Regions from separate parts of the Thauera sp. JM12B12 genome, predicted to be linked through region 3. Evidence: riboswitches for the same ligand, from Rfam matches in the RefSeq annotation. Region 3 holds a riboswitch; each other region holds the start of a gene.
The links. A riboswitch is a leader RNA that binds a small molecule or an ion and turns the genes downstream of it on or off. The one in region 3 is predicted to bind cobalamin.

Region 1 (2,258 bases), 410 kb from region 3:
GCGGCCTCCGCTTGCCGACTGGCTGATCGTGCTGGTGAAAGCTGGCGACACCGCCGCTGCCGCGGCGATTGCCGAGCGCATGCAGCCAGTCGGCGTGCTGTCACTGCAGAACGGGCTTACCGGCGATCTCCTGCGCGCGCACTGCCGGGCGGCGCTCGTCGACCAGGGCATCACCACCGAGGGCGCCTACCGCGAGCGCACGGCCGCGGGCGAGCGGGTGCAGCCCTCGGGCGCAGGCGAGACCCTGCTGCCGCCCGGGTTCGAAGCGGTAGCGGAGATGCTGGTACGTGCCGGCCTGCGCGCCCGGGTCGAACCCGACATCGCGCGCGCGCGGCTGGCAAAGCTGCTGGTTAACGTGGCCATCAACCCGCTGGCGGCGATTCACCGCGTGCCCAACGGCGCCCTTCTCGAGCCGCCCTACCGCGCCGCGCTGGACGAGCTTGTGCGCGAAGCCTGGCCGGTGCTGCGCACCGAAGGCCTTGCACTCGATCTCGACGCGGCGCTCGCCCGCGTGCACGCGGTCGCCGCGGCAACCGCCGCCAACCGCGCCAGCATGCTGCAGGACGTGCTCGCCGGTCGTCGCACCGAAATCGACGCGATCACCGGCGCCCTGCTGCGCATGGCGGAAGCGGGCGGTTTCGAGGTCCCTGCCCACCGGGCCATGCATGCCCTCGTGCGCAGAATCGAGCACGCTGCGTTTGACAGCCCCGAGGGGCGCGGCTAACCTCGCGCCCTGTTCATGGTTGCCTGCCGATACCGGCAGGCATGAAAAGGGAATCCGGTGCCGCGCCCAGCGCGAATCCCGGAGCTGCCCCCGCAACTGTAATCGGCGAGTCTTGCGCCCTCTCTGCCACTGGAGATCCTCCGGGAAGGCCGACGCAAGGCGACGACCCGTGAGCCAGGAGACCTGCCATGCACATCACCTTCAACAGTTTGGGGCGGGGTGTCCCTGACAAGAGGCATGGCTCACACCATTTCACTTGCACGCTTTCCTGACGGCTCGGCCACGTCGCATGACATGTTCATGCGCCTGAGGCATTGCGCCCGCTCGTCGGAGATCCGCCCCGCCTGCACCGGATCTCCACCATGCACGCATCTGCCCGCCTCGCCCCCGTCGCGCTCGCCGCGGCGCCGAATCCACCCGCGCCCGCCGCAGCCTCCCGGCATGTCGCCGCACGCCCGCTGCTGCGCTTCGGCGCTGCCGACGCAGCGCGCATCCGTGCCCACCTGCTCGGCCTCGATGCCGACGACCGACTGCTGCGTTTCAGCCATGGCATCCGCGACGAAGGCATCGCCGCCTATGTCGACGCACTCGATTTCGCGCGCGATCACGTCCATGGGCTATGCAACACGCAGGGCGAGATCGTCGCGCTCGCCCATGTCGGCGTGCGCGAAGGCGAGGTCGACTTCGGACTGAGCGTCAGCCCTGCGCTGCGCCAGCGCGGCCTGGGCCGTGCGCTGTTCGTACACGTGATCGCGCTGGCGCGCGCCCTCGACGCCGCCCGCATCGTCTGTCACAGCGTCAGCCCTGCAGTGCTGCACATGGCCGCCGCGAGCGGCTTCCGCCGCCCCGGTGGCCGGCTCACCGCGCCGCTCGTGCTGGAGTTGCAGAGCGCGCGAGACGCCATACCCGCTCACCGGCACGCGCCTCATCCTGCGCCGGACGCCCAGGCCGCCCCGCGCACTGCTGCCTGAACGGCAGCCTTCCCGACAGCATCGCCCCGCCCACATTCACGAACGAGGACCACCTGTGGACCGACTCCCTGCCCAGAAACGCCCCGACACCCTCCAGTACGACGCCTTCCAGGTCATCCGTCGCAACGGCGCGGCGGTCGCCTTCGACCCGGCCAAGATCGCCGTCGCCATGAACAAGGCCTTCCTCGCCGTCGAAGGCAGCCAGGGCGCGGCCTCCTCGCGCGTGCGCGAACTCGTGGCCCGCCTCACCGACACCGTGGTCGGCGCCCTCACCCGCCGCCTGCCCGACGGTGGCCTGCTGCACATCGAGGACATCCAGGACCAGGTCGAGCTGGCCCTGATGCGCTCGGGCGAGCACGACGTCGCCCGCGCCTACGTGCTCTACCGCGAACGCCGCGCCGCCGAGCGCGCCGCGCAGCAGGGCACGGCGGCACAGGCGGGCGCCGCCGACCCGGTGCTGCAGGTCGTCGACGGCGAAGCGCGCCGCCCGCTCGACCGCGCCGCCCTGCTCGCCATGTGCCGCGAAGCGTGCGCGGGGCTGGACGGGGTATGCGCCGACACCG
Region 2 (2,258 bases), 440 kb from region 3:
CGTGCTGCCAGGTGAGCTGGCGCTGCTCGGTGTCGAAGACGGATCGATCGTTGAGGTCGGCGCGGTTGCGCGATTCGTCGGCGCCGTAGCCGAAGCGCAGCGTGCTGGTCCAGTCGGCGGCGAGCTGGTTGCGCATGTGCAGGCCGAGCGAGCTGGTGCGCTTGTCGAGGTAGGAGTCGAACACCTTGGCGTTGTCGTACCAGTTGCGCAGATCCGAGTGCAGCACGGTCAGGCCGATCTCGTCCGCCTCGCGGAAGCCGAGCGACACCGAGCCGCTGAAGTACTCGTTGCGGAAACCGTCGTCGTCGCCATCGCTGCCGCGTGTGGAGTTGGGCTTGGCATCGATGCCGTCGCTGCGCTCGGTGCCGGCCGACACGTTGTAGCGCAGGCGCTCGGCCCCGCCCGCCAGCGTCGCCCCCAGCGTGCGCGCCCCGTCGGTGCCGATGCCGGCGCGCACGCTGGGCTGAAAGCCTTCGCGGCCCTTGCGCGTGAACACCTGGATCACGCCACCGATGGCGTCCGACCCGTAGAGCGCGCTCGCCGGGCCGCGCAGGATCTCGATGCGCTCGATCAGCTCGAGCGGAATGGTCTCCAGCGTGGGGGCGCCGTTGGTCGCCGATCCCACGCGCACGCCATCGATCAGCAGCAAGGTGTGGCCGGAGTTGGCGCCGCGGATGTACACACTGCTGTTGGCGCCGGGGCCGCCACTGCTGGACACCTGAACGCCGGGACGGCCCGCCAGCAGCTGCACCAGGCTGGCATTGCCGGCGCGCGCGATCTCGTCGCGGTCGATCACGTCGACGCTGGCAAGCGCCTCGTCGGCAGTGATGGGCTGGCGGGTGGCGGTGACGACGACGTGGTTGAGCTGGGCATCGTCGGCCTGGGCCGGGACAAACGGGTAAGCGAGCGCGCACGCGGACACGAGCGCGGAGAGGCGGATCTTCATTGTTTGAACTCCCTTCGCCATGCCGCGCGTCCCCGCACGCCATGGCAACTTCACCTGGACGCACCGACAGCGTGGGAGAACCGAAGAGAGCAAGACAAACCGCGCCCGTCGCCGCCACCCCGCGGCACATCCGCCAATTCGCGTTCCGGCCGGTCTCCGGGCTCGTGCGCTGTGCCGGCCCGAGGGCCGGACGGGCGGGTCGCCTTCCCGGGAGTGGAGTCCCAGTGGCTGCATGACACGCCTTGCGCGCACTTACCGTTGCGGGGGCAGCATAGGCATTGCGGCCTCGTTTGCGAGGGGCCGCGCACCTGTTTCCCGTTTAACCCTGGGCGAGAAACGCCCGTGGGCACCGATAACGCGCCACCCCTTCCGGGGCAGTGGGGGCGGATGATACCGTACGGGGCAGTATCGTGCACTGCAATAAAACACAGCCCTTGCAGCGATAAGACCGAGCTATGGAAACGAAGCACCCATGACCTGCGAACTCATCCTCGGCGGCGCCCGCTCGGGCAAGAGCCGCGAAGCCGAACGCAGCGCCGCCGCATCCGGCCTCGCCGTCACCGTCATCGCCACCGCCGAGGCGCTCGACGCGGAGATGGCCGCGCGCATCCGCCGCCATCGGGCCGACCGCCCCGCCGGCTGGCGCACCGTGGAGGCGCCGGTCGCGCTCGCCGACGCGCTGCGCGCCGAAGCGGCGCCCGAGCGCTGCGTGGTGGTCGATTGCCTCACGCTGTGGCTGAGCAACCTGCTGATCGACGCGGATCGACTGCCGCCGGGAGCCAGCGCGGACGAGCTGCCGCTGTTCCGCCGCGAGCGCGACGCCCTGCTCGCCACCCTGCCCAAGCTGCCCGGCCGCGTCATCCTGGTCGCCAACGAGGTCGGACTCGGACTGGTGCCCGAGACGCCGCTGGGGCGCCTCTTCCGCGACGAGGCCGGACGACTCAACCAGGCCGTGGCCGCGCGCTGCCCGCGCGTCGTGTTCGTCGCCGCCGGGCTGCCACTGGTGCTGAAGCAGGGCTAAACTTCCACGCGCGCCAAGCGCCCGTCATCCGTCGGACATCGCCGACGCCGGGCGTGACGCCCCCCTGCGCTGCCCAACCTCGGAACCACCTCGCCGCATGACGCCCTTCGCCATCGCCCCGCCCGACACCCTGCTCGCCGCCGCGCTGCAGGACAAGATCGATCGCAAGACCAAGCCGCTCGGCGCGCTCGGACGGCTCGAGCCGCTCGCCCATCAGATCGGCCTCATCCAGCAGACGCTCACCCCCGCGCTCCAGCAGCCGCACATCGTCGTCTTCGCCGGCGACCATGG
Region 3 (2,258 bases):
GCGGGGCGAGACCGCGGCCCGCAGCCGTCCGTGGACGGCCGGGCCGCGCGCGCTCAGCGCACGTAGACGTAGGCGGTGACTTCGAAGCCGAGCCGGATGTCGCAGTACGCGGGGTCGGTCCATTGCATGATGTGTCTCCTCGTGAATGATGGTGGGCGAACCGGCGCGGCGGCCGGCTCACCCACATCATCCCCGCGGCGGCAGCGCCCGGGATCCGCGTAATCGGGGGCGTGCCATGAGGGCGATCACGAGCGCGCGCTGGCGAAAATCATGATTCTGTCGCCGCGCGCAATCGCGTTGACCTGGGTCAACGCGCGCCCGGCCGAAGCTGGCGGATCTCCTCGACCAGGCCCGCGTTGCCGGCGTCGGCCGGCCCCTGCCAGCCGTCGAAATGCAGGAGCTCGGGCAGCGGCATGCGCTTCAGCCAGCCTGCCGCCTCGAGCTCCGGCTGGGCATGGAAGTCGCGGACGTAGCCGATGCACAGGTAGGCGATCGGGATGATCTCCCCCGGGATGCCGAGCGCCTCGCGCAAGGCCTGCGGGTGCAGGATGCTGACCCAGCCGACACCGAGGTTCTCGGCGCGCGCCGCCAGCCACAGGTTCTGCACCGCACACACTGCGCTGTAGACGTCCATCGCGCCGATGTGCGTGCGCCCGATCACCACCGGGCCATGGCGGCTGCGGTCGCAGGTGATGCAGAGGTTGACCGGCGACTCGAGGATGCCCTCGAGCTTGAGGTTGCGGTAGGTGGCGCGCTTGGCCTCGTCGAACATCTGCTCGGCCTCGGCGTGGGCGGCGAGGAAGTCGGCGTGGATCTTCTGCCGCACCGCGCGCGAGCGCACGACGATGAAGTCCCAGGGCTGCATGAAGCCGACCGAAGGCGCATGGTGGGCGGCGGTGAGCACGCGCGCGAGCACCTCGTCCGGGATGGCATCGGGCAGGAACTCGCCGCGCACGTCGCGGCGGGTGTGGATGGCACGGTAGACGGCGTCGCGCTCGGCGGTGCTGAAACGCGGGTCGGTCTGGAAGCGCGGTTGCGCGTTCGCGGCAAGGCCAGCGGACGCCCCGGATGAATGAGGCGCGGCCGCGTCCGGGCCGGCGTCGGCGTGCGCGTGGGCGCGCGAGGGCGCGGCCTGCGCCTGCGTCGGGCTGCTCATGAAGTATTCCCCTTGGCTACGAGCAGTGGGCAGCCGCCGACCAGACGGCTGCGGACAAGGCTTCGAGGCCGGTCTTCCGGCTGCGGATCATCTCGTCCGGACGCCTTCCCGGTCCTCGCGGACCAGTGGCTGGGCGAACCTCGCCCGGACAATCCCCTTCACGGCGCTGGGCGCGCGGCGGACTGGCACCGCCTTCCCGATTCTCCCGCGCCAGGCGCGGGCACCCCGAAGCAAACGAGCGCGAATCTTAGCAAGATCAAGATCAATGGGGTCAGACCCCATTGATCGTCAGCCGCGCTGGCGGCGGGCTTCGAAGAGGCAGATGCCGCTGGCGACCGAGACGTTCAGGCTCTCGACGCTGCCGTGCATCGGGATGCGGGCGAGCTCGTCGCAGGTCTCACGGGTGAGGCGACGCAAGCCGTCGCCTTCGGCGCCGAGCACCCAGGCCACCGGCACCTTCTGGTCGATGTCGTAGAGGGACTTGTCGGCCTCGCCGGCAGCGCCGACCACCCACACGCCGGCCTCCTGCATCTCGCGCAGCGCACGGGCGAGGTTCGTGACGGTGATGTAGGGCACGGTGTCGGCGGCGCCGCTGGCGACCTTGACCGCGGTGGCATTGAGCCCCACCGCGCGGTCCTTGGGCGCGACCACGGCGTGTGCCCCGGCGGCGTCGGCCACGCGCAGGCAGGCGCCGAGGTTGTGCGGGTCCTGCACGCCGTCGAGGACGAGGATGAGCGCGTTCTCGTCCAGGCTGTCGAGCACGTCGGCGAGCTTGATGTCGCGCCGGGTGGCGTCGACCTTGGCCACCACGCCCTGGTGACGGCGGGTGCCGACTAGGCCATCGAGCTTGTCGCCCTCGGCCTGGCTGATGCGCACGCCGGCGGCCTCGGCCTGGGCGAGGAACTTCTTCACCCGCGCGTCCTTGCGGTCGGCGGAGAGGAAGACCTCCAGCACCGCATCGGGCGCGTGGCGCAGCTTGGCGGAGACGGCGTGGAAGCCGTAGATCAGCTTGGTGGAGGTATTGTCGGGTGTCTTAGCCACGGTCGGAGCCCTTGGGGGTGGTCTTGCGGCCGGCTCGGCGGGCCGGGGCTGCAGTCGGAGT

Region 1: another riboswitch for cobalamin. It lies ahead of AAG895_RS13350 (GNAT family N-acetyltransferase); the one in region 3 lies ahead of bluB (5,6-dimethylbenzimidazole synthase).
Region 2: another riboswitch for cobalamin. It lies ahead of AAG895_RS17265 (TonB-dependent receptor); the one in region 3 lies ahead of bluB (5,6-dimethylbenzimidazole synthase).

What each region holds. Positions count from the first base shown of each region.
Region 1 is NZ_CP154859.1:2,947,519-2,949,776, forward strand. It holds gene AAG895_RS13345 (2-dehydropantoate 2-reductase) at 1-724, shown strand, start outside; cobalamin riboswitch at 724-930, shown strand; gene AAG895_RS13350 (GNAT family N-acetyltransferase) at 1,087-1,695, shown strand; gene AAG895_RS13355 (ribonucleoside-diphosphate reductase subunit alpha) at 1,751-2,258, shown strand, end outside.
Region 2 is NZ_CP154859.1:3,801,697-3,803,954, forward strand. It holds gene AAG895_RS17265 (TonB-dependent receptor) at 1-946, opposite strand, end outside; cobalamin riboswitch at 1,076-1,315, opposite strand; gene cobU (bifunctional adenosylcobinamide kinase/adenosylcobinamide-phosphate guanylyltransferase) at 1,419-1,967, shown strand; gene cobT (nicotinate-nucleotide--dimethylbenzimidazole phosphoribosyltransferase) at 2,065-2,258, shown strand, end outside.
Region 3 is NZ_CP154859.1:3,358,224-3,360,481, forward strand. It holds gene bluB (5,6-dimethylbenzimidazole synthase) at 308-1,156, opposite strand; cobalamin riboswitch at 1,205-1,399, opposite strand; gene rlmB (23S rRNA (guanosine(2251)-2'-O)-methyltransferase RlmB) at 1,445-2,197, opposite strand; gene rnr (ribonuclease R) at 2,190-2,258, opposite strand, start outside.